4 regions of the Limnobaculum xujianqingii genome follow, and region 1 is predicted to be linked to each of the others. Evidence: predicted binding sites of a transcription regulator. Region 1 holds the regulator's gene; each other region holds the start of a gene.
What was found. Region 1 encodes ArgR, which controls arginine synthesis, uptake and breakdown. Its sites were predicted from a motif close to ANTGAATAAAAATACANT; they were not measured.

Region 1 (4,168 bases):
TTATGCGTTGTATTATTTTTTTCAATTGATTGATAAAAAACAATATTTAAATGAAAAGCAGTGTTTTACCAATATTTATTGGTGTAAATAGCATATTAATGTCATTTAAAAACAATTCAATTGATTCAATAAATTATTTTTAATAAACAAGTTAAGAAAATAAAAAAACATTCTATTTAATTTTGTTAAAAAACAAGTCACTAAATCATATAAAACGCCAACTATAATAAAAATAACCCCTTTCAATAAAAATAAATCATTTGAATTATATTAAGAAATTTGTTGATATAAATTTTACTAAAAAATCAATATGGTCGATTAATAATGTGTTATCTACCACTTATAAACAACAAGTTTGTACTGACTTTAAAAGGAGATATTAAATGATTTCAAGGAAAGAAGATTGGCATTCTGCAGATATCATTGCCGCCTTACGTAAAAGAGGTACCACATTAGCGGCGTTATCACGCCAATCTGGTTTAAGTTCATCAACTTTAGCCAATGCACTTGTTCGTCCGTGGCCCAAGGGAGAAAGGATTATTGCAGCAGCGTTAGAAAAACACCCTTCTGAAATATGGCCCAGCCGATACTTAAAAATAAAAAATAATCAATTAAATTCTGGTGAACAACAGCACATCTGACAGCAATAAAAACAATATTAAATAAAAAACCGCTACCGACAGAGATTCGATAGCGGTTTGATGTAACTTAGTTCTGAGAGAAAATTATCCCTGAATGAATTTTTCACCCAGTTCAATATCTTTGTGCAGTACATCCAGCATTGAATCCAGCGCTTTTTGCTCAAATGCGCTTAATGTGCCGATCTCTTTTCTGCTCTCAATACCATTCTTACCTAGTACCAGCGGCTGTGCGAAGAAACGTGCATACTTGCCATCACCCTCAACATAAGCACATTCAACAACGCCTTGCTCACCCTGTAATCCGCGCAGCAGTGACAGAGCAAAACGCGCTGCGGCTTGTCCCATTGACAACGTTGCCGATCCACCACCCGCTTTAGCTTCAACCACTTCGGTACCCGCATTTTGGATACGTTTAGTAAGTGACTCGATTTCAGCATCGGTAAAGCTTACGCCAGGAATTTGTGATAACAGAGGCAGAATAGTTACCCCTGAATGACCACCAATAACAGGAACTTCTACATCGCCAGGTAACTTACCTTTCAGATCTGTAACGAAAGTATTAGAACGAATAATGTCCAGAGTAGTAATACCGAACAGTTTATTTTTGTCATAGACACCAGCTTTCTTCAACACTTCTGCCGCAATGGCTACAGTGGTATTAACTGGGTTGGTGATGATACCAATACAGGCTTTCGGACATACCTGAGCTACCTGCTCAATCAGATTACGTACAATGCCCGCATTAATATTGAATAAATCGGAGCGATCCATACCTGGTTTACGTGCAACACCTGCAGAAATTAAAACAATATCAGCACCTTGCAGAGCTGGTTTTGCATCTTCACCGCTAAAACCGGTGACTTTAACTGCTGTAGGAATATGACTTAAATCAACAGCAACCCCCGGAGTAACCGGTGCGATATCATAGAGAGATAACTCAGACTTCGCAGGAAGTTGCGTTTTCAGTAACAGGGCTAAAGCCTGACCAATTCCACCGGCTGCGCCAAGAACTGTAATTTTCATTCATTACTCCTTTTGTTTTTGCTTATTTTGATGTGTAACTAAAATGCAACATCAAGCTTAGAGGATCGTGAGCATAATCACCAATCCTTAGATTTAAGATTGAGATATGCTGCAAAGAATAATTAATTAAAAACATTTTGGTCACATAAATCAGGAATTAAAAACGTTTTGGTCGTGAGAATCAGGAGTTAAATGCATTTTAATCACAACAATACGTAAAGACTTTTGAGTACTCGGCCATTTTTATTCATAATGCTAGTATTGTTATCCAACTATCGACGGTGCAAGATGCGAAGCCCAACAAAACAAGATGATTTGGTGAAGGCGTTTAAAGCGCTGTTAAAAGAAGAAAAACTCAGTTCTCAGGGAGAAATCGTCCAGGCTTTACAGGATGAAGGCTTTGAGAATATTAATCAGTCCAAAGTCTCCCGCATGCTAACCAAATTTGGCGCAGTACGAATTCGTAACGCTAAAATGGAGATGGTGTATTGCCTGCCAACTGAGCTGGGCGTGCCCACTGCAACCAGCCCGCTAAAAAACCTGATTCTGGATATTGATTATAACGATGCTCTGGTAGTTATCCGCACTAGTCCCGGTGCCGCGCAACTTCTGGCACGATTACTCGATTCAATCGGTAAATCAGAAGGAATTCTCGGTACTATCGCCGGTGATGATACGATTTTTACCACCCCAGCCAGAGGATTTAGCGTAGAGCAGCTTTACCAGGCAATTCTCGATTTGTTTGAGCAGGAACTCTAATCACGCTCAAAAAACTAAGGCCTTCCAAAGAAGGCCTTTTTTACATATCAATTCAAGTTACTGGGTATCTTTTTGCTTTTGTTTCAGCCCAGCCAACAGCTTATCGTGAATACCGCCAAAGCCGCCGTTACTCATAACCAGAATGTTATCTCCCGGCTGAGCACTGCGAACAATCATATCTACCAAGGCATCCAGATCGCCAGACCAGTGAGCCGGTTGAATACAGGCATCAGTTACATCAGAAACCTGCCATGGAAGATTTGCTGGCTGAAGCAAGAAGACTTCATCCGCCCGGCCAAATGCCGGTGCCAATTCATCTTTGCTCACCCCCATCTTCATGGTGTTTGAACGGGGCTCCAGCACCGCCAGAATACGTGCCGTGCCGCCAACCTTGCTGCGTAGAGCCGTCAGTGTGGCCAGAATCGCTGTTGGGTGATGGGCAAAGTCATCATAAACAGTAACGCCATTAACTTCACCGCGTAACTCCAGACGGCGACGAGCATTAATAAAGTCATCTAACGCACGGCAGGCATCCTGAGGCTGAACACCTACGTGACGAGCAGCTGCAACAGCCATCAGGCCATTTTGCATATTATGCTCACCCACCAGCGACCAGTTAACTTCGCCGACTACTTCGCCGTTTAACAGCACCTGATAGTGACTGGCGTCGACCGTGATTTTATTCGCTGCCCATGTGTGTCCTTCACCGGTCGTTTCCAGTTCACTCCAGCACCCCATATTAATCACATGCTTTAAGTTCAGATCGTTTTCCGGCAATAAAATCTTGCCTTGTCCCGGAACTAAACGCACCAAATGGTGGAACTGTTTCTGGATTGCACGCAAATCTTCGAATATATCTGCATGGTCAAACTCAAGGTTGTTCAGTACCAGAGTACGTGGGCAGTAATGAACGAATTTAGAGCGCTTATCAAAAAAGGCGCTGTCATATTCATCGGCTTCAATCACAAAAAATGGGCTGTCACCCAGACGAGCGGAGACATCGAAATTTCCCGGTACGCCGCCAATAACAAAACCTGGCTTATAACCACAACTTTCTAAAATCCAGGTCGCCATACCAGCGGTAGTGGTTTTACCGTGAGTTCCAGCAATAGCTACCACCCAACGATCGCGTAATACATTGTCATGCAACCACTGAGGTCCGGAAGTGTATGGGATACCCTCTTCCAACACTGTTTCAACACAAGGATTACCGCGCCCCATGGCATTACCAATAATGACCAGGTCTGGACGAGGGTTAAGCTGTGATGGAGAATATCCCTGAATGAGGTCGATACCCTGTTTTTCTAACAGCGTACTCATCGGTGGATAAACGTTAGCATCAGAGCCTGTGACCTGATGTCCGAGGACACGGGCCAACATGGCAATACCGCCCATAAAAGTGCCACAAATACCAAGAATATGAATATGCATTATATTTCCAGTTTTTGGTGTATCGAGTTAGCTCTCATTCTAACGCCTCAGGTAGGTTATAAGAAGGGGAATAACCTATCAATTTCTTTAACCTTTAGTTAAAATTTCCCCACACATAACACGGATGGCATACCATCGCCATTATACCTTCGGTTGACTCAGGAATCGTTCATGAAAACGTTAGGCGAATTTATCGTCGAGAAGCAACAAGACTTCCCTCACGCTACAGGCGAACTTACTTCACTGCTTTCTGCAATTAAACTAGGCGCTAAAATTATTCACCGTGATATAAATAAAGCGGGCCTGGTTGACAT
Region 2 (4,168 bases), 470 kb from region 1:
CGCCGGTCATTATAAGGCGCTTACAGAAAGATGCACCATAAGCCGCGAAACAAAGAAAGTAAATCCAATAATTCTTAACTATTCGACACATCATACTAATGTGATAAGCGTCCACTATTGACAATAAAATACTTTGCTTATTTTCCGGACATAATAGAATATGAAACAGCATTTCATTTTTCAAAAGGAATAAATATGATCACCGGAAACATCCACCATTTAGAACTTGTCCCTTACCTGCCAGCCAAGCTGAAACAGGCTATCGAATACATTAAAAGCAACATCACTAACGATACGCCATTAGGTAAACATGACATCGATGGCAATAATATATTTGTACTGATTTCCAACGATAGCACCGATGAGCTACAGAACCGCCGCGCTGAGTATCATGAACGCTATCTGGATATTCAGATCGTACTGAAAGGTGAAGAAGGCATGGTATTCAGTAACCTGCCAGCAGGTACACCTACAGATAACTGGCTGGCAGATAAAGACATCGCCTTTTTACCTGCTGGCGAACAGGAAAGACAAATGATTATGCAGGAAGGTGACTTTATCGTTTTCTACCCGGGTGAAGTACACAAACCCCTGTGCGCCGTTGGCAAACCTGCTCATGTGCGTAAAGCGGTAGTTAAAATGTTGGTGAGTGCACTGTAAAGCTATAAATACAGAACCGCTCTGTTTGGTTGCCGATTGGCATGAAATGGGGAATTTTAATTTGAGTATATCAAATTAAATTTTGAGTACATTTCGTCCACTAACAACGCAGTGTCCAAATAACCAATTGTGCAAGTGGCCGAGCAGGAGGCGCTTAGGCGAGCGCCTCCTGCACCTCCACGCCTTCGCACCCGAATCCAGGTCGCTACGCGACTTCCCTCCGCCTTCGTTCGGGCTCACGCACCGGCACTGATTCGGTTTATTCGCCTCATCCATGAGGCTCACCCCTACGGGGCCAGCACGTTGTGCTGTTCAAAATTGCTCCTGCAATTTTGTCCGACGAAGCAGTGCCTCGCCAAACATCCATGTTTGGCGTGCTACCCTCTCTCAGTTGTCGGCTGAATTCCAGTGCTCAAATAAAAAAGGTCAAGGGATAACATCCTTGACCTAAAAAACTTTCCTAAATCTATTTTATTACCTGTTTCACTGAAAGAATTAATACGATACTGCTAATGTCGCCACCATCACCGCTTTAATGCTATGCATCCGATTCTCCGCCTGATCAAACACCACACTATGCACCGATTCAAACACCTCGTCCGTGACTTCCATACCGCCGTGCAATCCATACTGTTCTGCCATCTGTTTGCCCATTACGGTTTGGTCATCATGAAACGCAGGCAGGCAGTGGAGAAATTTCACCTGTGGGTTATGCGTTAGCTCAATCATAGCCTGATTAACCTGATAAGGCTTGAGTAAAGCAATACGCTCTTTCCATACCTCTTTTGGCTCACCCATCGACACCCAAACATCGGTATACAGGTAATCAACCCCTTCAACTCCCTGAGCGACATTTTCCGTCAGGGTAATACGGGCTCCGGTCTTTTTAGCAATTGCCTGACAGCTCTCCACCAGTGACTCCTGTGGCCAGCAGGCTTTTGGTGCCACCAGACGGATATCCATTCCCATCAGCGCGGCCCCTTCCAGCAGGGAATTTCCCATATTGTTACGGGCATCCCCTAAATAAGCGAATTTAATCTGGGACAAGGATTTTTGCGGGGAATGTTCCTGCATGGTCAATAAATCGGCCAAAATCTGTGTGGGATGAAATTCATCCGTCAGACCGTTCCATACCGGGACGCCGGAGAATTCAGCTAACGTCTCAACAATCTTCTGACCAAAACCGCGATATTGAATACCATCATACATACGCCCTAATACCCGGGCGGTGTCTTTAATCGATTCTTTATGCCCAATCTGACTACCGCTTGGACCAAGATAAGTCACTCTTGCACCCTGATCGAAAGCAGCGACTTCAAAAGCGCAGCGCGTACGCGTGGAGTCCTTCTCAAAGATTAAGGCAATGTTCTTACCGTTTAGCAACGGCTGCTCAATTCCACTTTTTTTATCTTTTTTTAGTTTGGCGGACAAAGCCAGCAATGCGGCAATTTCATTTGGACTAAAATCAAGTAACCGAAGCAGATGACGCTGGTAAAACTGAGGCATTGGGTTGTCTCCCTGAGCTTAATATAGAAGATATCACGATAAATTGAATTAAAAATCAATTTATATGAATTAATATTCACAATCAACCTGATAATACAGAAAACTTTCTCTTTCCTGTGGAGCTACCGGTTGCACTATGTGAGAATACCGCTAACTGACCATCCTAATGGGAAAAATATCATGGCTAACGACGAACTAAGTATCCTGCTGGAAGAACAACGCGAAGAAACTCGCCTGATTATCGAAGAGCTGCTGGAAGATGGCAGCGACCCTGATGCACTGTACGCTATCGAGCACCATTTCTCTGCGGAAGATTTCGATACCCTGGAAAAAGCCGCAGTCGAAGCGTTTAAACTCGGTTATGAAGTTACCGAACCGGAAGAATTAGAAGTAGAAGATGGCTTAATCGTTCTTTGTTGTGACGTGATCAGTGAAGTTTCCCTCAACGCTGATATCATTGATAAACAAGTTGAACAGCTGATTAAGCTGGCGGATCGCTACGATATCAATTACGACGGTTGGGGCACCTATTTCGAAGATCCTAACGGTAGCGATGATGATGAGGACGACGGCGAATATCCTATGGATGAGGATGATAACGGAACACGCCATTAATTTTCATTAACTGGAGGTTGATTGCATGGCCAGACAGCACATGCGTTATATCACTTTGCCTAGCGGGGACGATGTCCCGGTATTTGGTCAGGGTACCTGGTTTATGGGGGAGCGCAGCTCCGATATTCAACGCGAAGTTCAAACCCTGCGTCATGGTATTGAGCGGGGTTTGTCACTGATTGATACCGCAGAGATGTACGCTGATGGTGGTGCCGAACGGGTAGTCGGAGCGGCAATTAAAGGCTGTCGCGACGATGTGTTTCTGGTAAGTAAAGTGCTTCCCGGTAATGCCAGTGCTCAGGGAACTATTGCTGCCTGTGAAGGCAGCTTAAAGCGCATGGGCACAGAGTATATTGACCTCTACCTGCTGCACTGGCGAGGCCATGTTCCACTGGAAGAGACGGTTAACGCTCTGGAAGATTTAGTGGAACAAGGGAAAATTGGCCAATGGGGCGTCAGCAACTTTGATGTCGACGATCTGGAAGAGCTGATGACCATTGTGGACAATGAGCGAATTGCTACCAATCAGGTACTGTATAACCTGTCTCGTAGGGGGATTGAATACGACCTGTTGCCATGGTGTCGCAGTAATAGTATGCCGGTTATGGCCTATTCCCCTATTGAACAGGCTCGCCTGCTGGAGCACCCTGCTCTGGTAGAAGTGGCAAAGCGCCACCATGCCACACCGGCGCAAATAGCTCTGGCCTGGGTATTACGCGACCATAATATTATTACTATTCCGAAGGCTTCCAGCGTTGAACATATGATAGAGAATATTGGTAGTTTAAGTATTCATCTGGAACATGAAGATTACGTTACGCTGGATGCGGCATTCCCGCCGCCATCACGGAAGAAACCTTTAGAAATGCTTTAACCGCCTGTAAAACGGACGAATAAAATGGCAAACACTTTTATTCGTCCGTTATTATTTCAATCAAAATCAATTGATTTGCATCCATATCGAATTTTTATAAATCAATTAGTTACATAAATCATCATTAACTATTATTAACTCATCTTCTGGCCGCCAAAAGCCTTGCCGACACATACCCATCAACATTTACCACAGGTTTAAGATCAGTGGTTGCGTTACTGATGAAATCAATTAATATCTTGGCATCACTTGATAAAACTTATCGTTATATTCAGTAAGGATACTCATGAGAAGACTTCCGATTTACCTGATGCTGGACACTTCTGGTTCGATGACCGGAGAACCCATTGAAGCAGTAAAAAATGGCGTTCAGACCCTGTTATCAACCCTACGACAGGATCCCTATGCATTAGAAACCGCCTATCTTTCCGTTATCACCTTCGATTCATCTGCCCGACAAGTTATCCCTCTCACTGAACTGCTTAACTTTAAATCCCCTGATTTAGTAGCGAC
Region 3 (4,168 bases), 400 kb from region 1:
TCTGCTGAATATCTTGCCGATCACTGGTGCAGTAAAGGACACGTATTATTCTGTCTGGAGGGGGAGCTGGAAACGACTCTCGATGATGGACGTAAGTTCGTGCTAACGCCGGGAGTAAGCTATCAGGTTGGTGATAATGCTGAAGCACACCAGTCCTATACTAAAACCGGTGCCCGCCTGCTGATTGTTGATTAATATTTAATTGTTGAGAAATAGGCCTTAATACCGGCAAAAACCGACTCAGCGATCTGCTGCTGGAATTTTGCCGTTTTCAGCTTGCGCTCTTCTTCCAGATTGGAGATAAACGCAGTCTCAATCAGAATTGATGGAATATCCGGTGCCTTAAGCACGGCAAATCCCGCTTGCTCAATTTTATTCTTATGCAGCTTGTTTACTCGTCCCATCCGGGTCAGCACCTCTTTACCAAATTTAAGGCTACTGTTGATGGTGGCAGTCTGCACCAGATCAAAAATCGTGTGGTCGAGATAACGGTCACCGCTTTTACTCACTCCACCTATCTGATCCGCCTCATTCTGAGTTTGTGCCAGATATTTAGCCGCATTACTGGTTGCTCCTTTGGTTGACAAAGCAAACACTGAAGAACCATTAGCTGAACGGTTGGTAAAAGCATCAGCGTGAATCGAAATAAACAGATCTGCCTTTTGTGCCTGAGCTTTTGCTACCCGCACTTTCAACGGAATAAACACGTCTTCATTGCGAGTCATATAGACCTTCATTCCCGGTTCTTTTTGAATCAGGGTACGTAAACGGCGTGCAATTTGCAGCACGATATTCTTCTCTTTGGTGCCTCGTTTGCCGATAGCGCCAGGGTCCTCTCCACCGTGTCCCGGATCGAGCATGATAACCAGAGGGCGGTCTCGCCCCGCTTTCCCTGCCTGCGGAGCAGCAGCTGGCTGATCTTTTTCCAACTCGCCCAAATTATACTCTTTCAGCAATGCCAGCAGCGGATCGTCCGGTTCTGAAGATCCACCGTTAGCCGGATACAGATCAACCACCAGACGGTTTTTAAACTCGGCAATCGGTTTTAAGGTAAACAGATTAGGATTAATATTTTGCTTTAATTCCAGCACCAACCGAACGGTATTGGGATCATGTTGCCCTACTCGTGCCAGTTTCAGGTAAGGATCGTTATTTTGTACCTGACCAGAAACTGCTTTTAACACACTGTTTAAATGGACATTCTCAATATCAATCACCAAACGATTGGGATTGGATAACGCAAACTGCTTATATTTTAATGGAACCGTCGATTCCAGCGTTACCCGCGTATAGGTCGAAGAAGGCCATACGCGCACAGCAACAACGCTGGCCGCAGAGGCAGCAATGCCAACGCCACTTACACTCAATAACCACGTCGCAGCGGCTCCCTGCAACAAACGGCGGCGTAAATAATTGGGCTTAGAGCTAGACATGATTCTCCGAAATAAAACAAACGACTGTTGTACCGATAAAATAAAGCTGGCGTAAAACTCTACCGAAGTGAAGCTGCTCTGTCACGTTTTACATGCGTGTTATCTGCTTGTGAGCATAACTTTGATATGAAAATACGTGAAAATAAGCACATAATGCTTAAACTCGCCGAAGACTAATCAATTTTATTCAGTTCGTCTATTGAATAATCACTCACTAAATCGCTTTTGACTGAATTTTCTACTTGCCAGAACACACCAAATAGAATAAAAATACAAAAATTACGAATTATTATGCATTGAGGTTAATCATGAAGGAGCGCAGTACTGAATTGGTTGAAGGCTTTCGCCATTCGGTTCCTTACATAAATGCCCACCGAGGGAAGACCTTTGTCATCATGTTAGGTGGCGAGGCCATTGAGCATGATAATTTTGGCAATATCATCAGTGATATCGGTTTGCTCCATAGTCTGGGGATTCAACTGGTGGTGGTCTATGGTGCCCGTCCGCAAATCGATGCCAACCTGGCGGTACACAATAAACCTTCGGTTTATCACAAACACACCAGAGTAACCGATGCAGAATCACTGGAGCTGGTAAAACAGGCCGCCGGCCGTCTTCAGTTAGATATCACTGCTCGCCTTTCTATGAGTCTGAATAATACTCCATTACAGGGTGCCCATATCAACGTCGTCAGCGGTAATTTTGTTATCTCCCAACCGTTAGGTGTAGATGATGGTATCGACTACTGCCATAGCGGACGCATACGCCGGATTGATGAAGAAGCTATTCAGCGCCAGTTAAGCAGTGGTGCTATCGTCCTGTTGGGACCCGTCGCGGTTTCTGTTACCGGAGAGAGTTTCAATCTCACTTCAGAAGAAGTGGCAACTCAGCTGGCCATCAAACTGAAAGCTGAGAAAATGATTGGTTTCTGCTCTTCCCAAGGGGTGGAAGACGAAAAGGGAAAAATCCTACCGGAACTGTTCCCTAATGATGCACAAACCTATCTGGATCAGCACGAATCCCAAGGGGATTACAACTCTGGGACCGTACGCTTCCTGCGGGGTGCCATCAAAGCCTGTCGTAGCGGCGTTCGCCGTTGCCACCTGATTAGCTATCAGGAAAGTGGTGCGTTGCTACAGGAGTTATTCTCTCGCGACGGTATTGGTACGCAAATCGTTATGGAGAGTGCGGAACAAGTGCGCCGGGCGACCATTCGCGATATTGGCGGTATTTTGGAGCTGATCCGCCCACTGGAACAACAAGGCATATTAGTTCGCCGCTCAAGAGAACAGTTAGAGATGGAAATCGATAAATTTACTATCATTGAACGGGATAATATGACCATTGCCTGTGCAGCGCTCTACCCTTTCCCGGAAGAGAAAATTGGAGAAATGGCCTGCGTTGCCGTTCATCCCAACTACCGCAGTTCATTACGCGGTGAAATATTGCTGGAGAAAATCAGCGGGCAAGCGCGCCTTATGGGGCTGGAAAAACTGTTTGTGCTTACAACCCACAGTATTCACTGGTTCCAGGAACGTGGGTTTATGCCAGCTGATATTGATGTTCTACCGATGAAAAAGCAGGCTTTATATAATTACCAGCGGCGATCTAAAATTTTGGTTACGCCAGTTTAAGTTTTGGTGGTTCTGTTTAGCTTTCCCCGATGGTCTGAAGCCATCGAGGAAAGCTTTTCATATTGCTGGCAAACTTATCTATTTCAATTTCAGTGAACATTCTGGCCGAAAGGACCACATGTCTGTTTCAGAATACATCCACTACACTTTTTATATAACCAATCAAACATTCATTTGATAATAATACTCATTTACATTGATGCTACACACCCATCTCAGGTACACTCTGCATAGTAACAAAGCTATCCCTCTGATTATCCTGACGAATAGAAAGGTTATATAATGAAAAAATCTTATCTCTGTTGGCTACTGCTACGCTAGCGGGCTGTGACCAGAAATCATCAACCAGTGATGCTATAACACCAGCGACTACTCAAGCTCCTGTGCAACCAATCGTTGAGCCAGAAACCAATACCATTAAGGTCGATCATCCACAGGGAACGACTGAAGTGCATAAAAATCCAAATAATGTTGTGACTTTTGATTTTGGTACGTTGGACACTTTAGATGCGTTGGGTGTAACTTCAATTCGTGCTCTGCCAACCAAAAGTATCCCGTCTTATTTGTCGAAGTATGCCAACAACAGCATGATTAATGCCGGTAATATGAAGCAGCCGGACCTGGAAGCTATTAAACAATTAAGTCCTGAACTGATTATTATCACTGGCCGTCAGGGAAAATCTTATGAATCGTTAAACCAAATAGCACCCACCCTGAACTTAAGCCTCAACAATAAACTCTATCTGGACTCATTTAAGAAAAATGTCCTGACCCTTGGGCAAATCTTTGGCAAAACTGAACAGGCAGAAAATGGCCTGGCTGTACTGGATAAGAAAATAGCTGAGTCCAGAAAGAAAGCCGAAGCCTCTGGTCAAAGTGCAATCGTGCTGGTGCACTACAATGGTAAACTTTCTGCTTCGGCGACTAATGGCTATGCCACCATTATTCATCAAGTGCTGGGGATTAAAAAAGCGGATATTAATCTGGGAGAAGAGCGCCAGGCCGGTACTCCGGATTACTTGCTGGAAAAAAATCCTGACATCATCTTTATTGTCGACCGCAATGAAGCTATTGGCGAAGGTAAAATAGACCGTAGCCTGA
Region 4 (4,168 bases), 2.0 Mb from region 1:
TTTACTTTCACCACCATACCGTCGGTAATAATGCCCTGAGCAATCAGCTTTTCGGCTTTATCAGCGGTAAGTTCAGCAATGCGCTGGCCTTTTCCGTCAAGAATACCGCTAACATCAGACAACAGAACCAAATCAGCGCCCAACGTTGCAGCTAATGCAGTCGCTGCCTGATCCGCATTGACGTTCATCAACGCTCCTTCGGGTGTAATGCCAATGGAGCTGATAATCGGTAAATAGTCATCGGCCAGCAGTGTTTGAATCAGCTTATTGCTGCCAGCTTTGGCTTCGCCTACGTGGCCTAAATCTTCAGAAAGCTGGCTGACTTCCACCATATTACCATCCGCAAGACACAGGCCGATGGCATTAATGTCGTGCTTTCTGGCCGCTGCCATCAGGGTCTTATTCGCGGTTCCTGCCAGCGCACCAGTAATAGTACCTATTTGGTCTTCCGGCGTGACGCGCAGACCATTACGACGAATTACCGGCAGCGTTAGTTTTTTCATCAGCTCATCAACCAGGCAGCCGCCACCGTGTACAATCACCAACTGACGCTGATGTTTTTGCTTATATGTTGCCAGAGCCACAAACAGACGTTCCATTGCTTCATCACTGTCCAGCAACGCACCGCCGAGTTTAATAATTAATGGATTCATCCTTCTTCTCCCTAGAGTAAGGACTGGGTTTCATTGAAGCCAAAGCGTAAATTCATACACTGTACGGCCTGAGCAGCGGCACCTTTAAGCAGATTATCCTCTGCCGACACCACGATAATATGTTGGCCATCAACGGCAAAACCGATATCACAAAACGGCTGGCCAATCACCGATTTTAGCGCTGGCATCCCTTTTTCATAGACCCGAACTAACGGTTTATTGTGATAAGCATTGTAAAATGCCGTCTTAATCTGCTCTTCATCAACACCCGGTTTTAAACGGCAGGTAATAGTTGCCAGAATCCCGCGAGGAAAATTACCAAGATGAGGAGTAAAAATCACCGGAATACCCAAGTGCGCAGCAATTTCTGGTTGATGGCGATGCGTAAACACGCCATAAGGCTGCAGGCTAACTTCACAAAAACTGGTAGTCATACTGGCCTTACGTCCTGCTCCACTAACGCCGCTAACGGCATTGATCACTGGCCATTGCTGCTCATCCAGTAGTCCTGCTTCAACCAATGGCTTAAGCGCCAGTTGTGATGCCGTAGGATAGCAACCAGCAACCGCCACCAGTTGCGCCTGCTTAAGCTTTTCTGTTTGCCATTCCGCCAGACCGTAAACCGCCTTTTTCAGCCAGTCACCGTGTTGATGGGTAAAACCGTAATAACGCGTATAAAACTCAGGTGAATCAACCCGAAAAGCACCCGATAAATCAAACACCACGCAACCCGCAGCTAAAAATTGTGGCGCAAGATCGTGGCTGACTTCATGTGCTGTCGCCAGAAACACCACATCGACGCCTTTTGCCGCTTCGGCTACATTGGTTAGTGGTTGCAGCGGCAAATCCACCAGTCCTTTCAACTGAGGATGCAGATCTGAAAATATTTTTCCCGCATCAGCACTCTGCGCTGATACCATCAATCCTTTGATATTGATCTCAGGATGACGACGTAAGTACGCTGCCAGTTCTGCACCGGTATAACCACTTGCGCCGACGATAAGTGTCTCAAGCATAAAATAGACCTGTTTAGTTGCGTACAAGGTTTGGAAACAACGGTACGCTTACGGTAATGTGGAAGAATATTGCTTAAGGTACGAAATTCTGTTCCCTTAGACAATCCCTTATTGTATTTTTATGCAAAATAAATGAATTTATATTGAATTAACCCGCAAAACAGGCCGTGAATTGTGAATAAAACATTACCCTCTTTTATCGAGTTGTACAGTAAGTTGATTGCCACGCCAAGCATTAGTGCTACCGATGCGGCGTTGGATCAGAGCAATGAGACACTGATTAACCTGCTGGCAGAATGGTTCAGTACGCTGGGTTTTAAGGTTGAAGTACAACCGGTTCCTGATACTCGCAATAAATTTAATCTATTGGCATCGCTGGGAGCGGGGCCTGGTGGACTACTACTTACCGGTCATACGGATACCGTACCCTTTGATGACGGACGCTGGACCCGCGATCCTTTCACCCTGACCGAACATGACAACAAGCTGTATGGTTTGGGAACCGCAGATATGAAAGGCTTTTTTGCCTTTATTCTTGATGCATTAAGAGATATCGACAGTAGCAAACTGACTAAACCGTTGTATGTACTGGCTACTGCGGATGAAGAGACCTCAATGGCGGGAGCCCGTTATTTCTCCTCCACCAGCCATCTGAAACCTGATTGTGCCATTATTGGCGAGCCCACATCACTTCAGCCAGTACGAGCCCATAAAGGCCATATCGCAGAAGCTATCCGTATTACTGGTCAGTCCGGCCACTCCAGCGATCCATCCCGTGGCGTGAACGCGATTGAGCTGATGCATGATGCTATCGGTCATTTGATGGTTCTGAGAGATTCACTAAAAGAGCGTTATCATCATGATGCTTTTGCTATTCCATATCCAACCATGAACTTTGGTCATATTCACGGTGGCGATGCTCCAAACCGTATCTGCGCCTGTTGTGAACTGCATATGGATATTCGTCCATTACCGGGTCTTACTCTGAATGATTTAGATGAACTGGTGCATCAGGCACTGGAGCCGGTTAGTAGCCGTTGGCCGGGCCGTGTAGCTATTGAGCACCTGCACAGCCCTATCCCCGGTTATGAATGTGCCGCCGATAATGCGCTGGTACAAGTTGTAGAGAAACTGGTAGGCACACCGGCTGAGGTCGTTAATTACTGTACCGAAGCACCTTTCCTGCAGCAAATGTGCCCGACACTGGTGCTTGGACCCGGCTCTATCGATCAGGCCCATCAACCGGATGAATTCCTTGCCACCTCTTTCATTCAACCAACCCGTCAGCTTTTGACCCAGGTTATTCACCACTTCTGCGCAGAAAAATAAGACGCACCGTTCTTACACACCACCCCGGCTTATCCGGGGTGGTTAATTTCTTGTATGGTACGAAAGTAGATTTTTTTGTTGAAATTTTCCGGTTATAAGAAATGCTTAAAGGATTCAACAAAACTATGTACATACCCAAATTGTGTGATACAACTCTAACTTTAGTACCCATAAAAATAACGTGACAACACAACATCATCTTCATATTTTGATTAACCCGGCAGGAGACCTATGAACGAACAATATTCCGCGATGCGAAGTAATGTCAGTATGCTTGGCACCCTTCTAGGCGATACCATTAAAGACGCTTTAGGTGAAGAAATCCTTGATCGGGTGGAAAGCATTCGTAAGCTGTCAAAATCGTCCCGCGCCGGTAATGAGACTAACCGTCAGGCGTTACTCTCTACGCTGCAAAACCTGTCTAACGACCAGTTACTGCCCGTTGCCAGAGCGTTTAACCAGTTTCTCAACTTTGCCAATACTGCCGAGCAGTATCACAGCATTTCCTCTCGCGGTGAGGCAGCAAATAACCCGGCAGTATTCGCTGATTTATTCAATAAATTAAGACAGCAAAACATTACTGATGAAGCGGTAAGTAAAGCCGTTGACCAGCTTTCTATTGAGCTGGTACTCACCGCGCACCCAACAGAAATTGCGCGCCGCACCATGATCCATAAGCTGATTGAAGTGAATAACTGTCTGAGCCAGTTAGACCACAACGATTTGGCCGATTATGAGCGGGATCAGATAATGCGCCGTCTGCGCCAGTTGGTTGCTCAGTCATGGCATACCGATGAAATCCGTAAGATCCGCCCAACTCCGGTTGATGAAGCCAAATGGGGCTTTGCCGTAGTAGAAAATAGCCTGTGGGAAGGCGTACCTGCGTTTATGCGCGAGTTTAACGATCAGCTGGTTGATGCTCTTGGCTATAACTTGCCGGTTGAAGCCGTTCCGGTGCGTTTTACTTCCTGGATGGGAGGTGACCGCGATGGTAACCCAAACGTTACCGCTAAAATTACCGAACACGTGATGATTTACGGCCGCTGGAAAGCGGCAGAACTGTTTCTGAAAGATGTTCAGGTACTGGTTTCTGAGCTATCCATGTCTGACTGTACTCCGGAGCTACGGGCCATGGCCGGTGGCGATGAAGTTCAGGAACCCTATCGTGAG

Region 2: argF (ornithine carbamoyltransferase) is a predicted target of ArgR. The motif match lies at 2,209-2,226, and genes of this name have one in related genera.
Region 3: argA (amino-acid N-acetyltransferase) is a predicted target of ArgR. The motif match lies at 1,693-1,710, and genes of this name have one in related genera.
Region 4: argC (N-acetyl-gamma-glutamyl-phosphate reductase) is a predicted target of ArgR. The motif match lies at 1,780-1,797, and genes of this name have one in related genera.

What each region holds. Positions count from the first base shown of each region.
Region 1 is NZ_JABMLK010000001.1:2,287,812-2,291,979, forward strand. It holds gene GOL65_RS10400 (helix-turn-helix domain-containing protein) at 384-641, shown strand; gene mdh (malate dehydrogenase) at 726-1,664, opposite strand; gene argR (transcriptional regulator ArgR) at 1,953-2,423, shown strand; gene mpl (UDP-N-acetylmuramate:L-alanyl-gamma-D-glutamyl-meso-diaminopimelate ligase) at 2,481-3,854, opposite strand; gene fbp (class 1 fructose-bisphosphatase) at 4,026-4,168, shown strand, end outside.
Region 2 is NZ_JABMLK010000001.1:2,757,542-2,761,709, forward strand. It holds gene GOL65_RS12680 (YhcH/YjgK/YiaL family protein) at 196-660, shown strand; gene argF (ornithine carbamoyltransferase) at 1,156-2,166, opposite strand; gene rraB (ribonuclease E inhibitor RraB) at 2,347-2,781, shown strand; gene GOL65_RS12695 (aldo/keto reductase) at 2,807-3,655, shown strand; gene GOL65_RS12700 (vWA domain-containing protein) at 3,942-4,168, shown strand, end outside.
Region 3 is NZ_JABMLK010000001.1:1,887,293-1,891,460, forward strand. It holds gene GOL65_RS08640 (DHCW motif cupin fold protein) at 1-195, shown strand, start outside; gene amiC (N-acetylmuramoyl-L-alanine amidase AmiC) at 192-1,433, opposite strand; gene argA (amino-acid N-acetyltransferase) at 1,739-3,067, shown strand; gene GOL65_RS08655 (siderophore ABC transporter substrate-binding protein) at 3,370-4,168, shown strand, end outside.
Region 4 is NZ_JABMLK010000001.1:267,392-271,559, reverse strand. It holds gene argB (acetylglutamate kinase) at 1-653, opposite strand, end outside; gene argC (N-acetyl-gamma-glutamyl-phosphate reductase) at 665-1,669, opposite strand; gene argE (acetylornithine deacetylase) at 1,844-2,998, shown strand; gene ppc (phosphoenolpyruvate carboxylase) at 3,230-4,168, shown strand, end outside.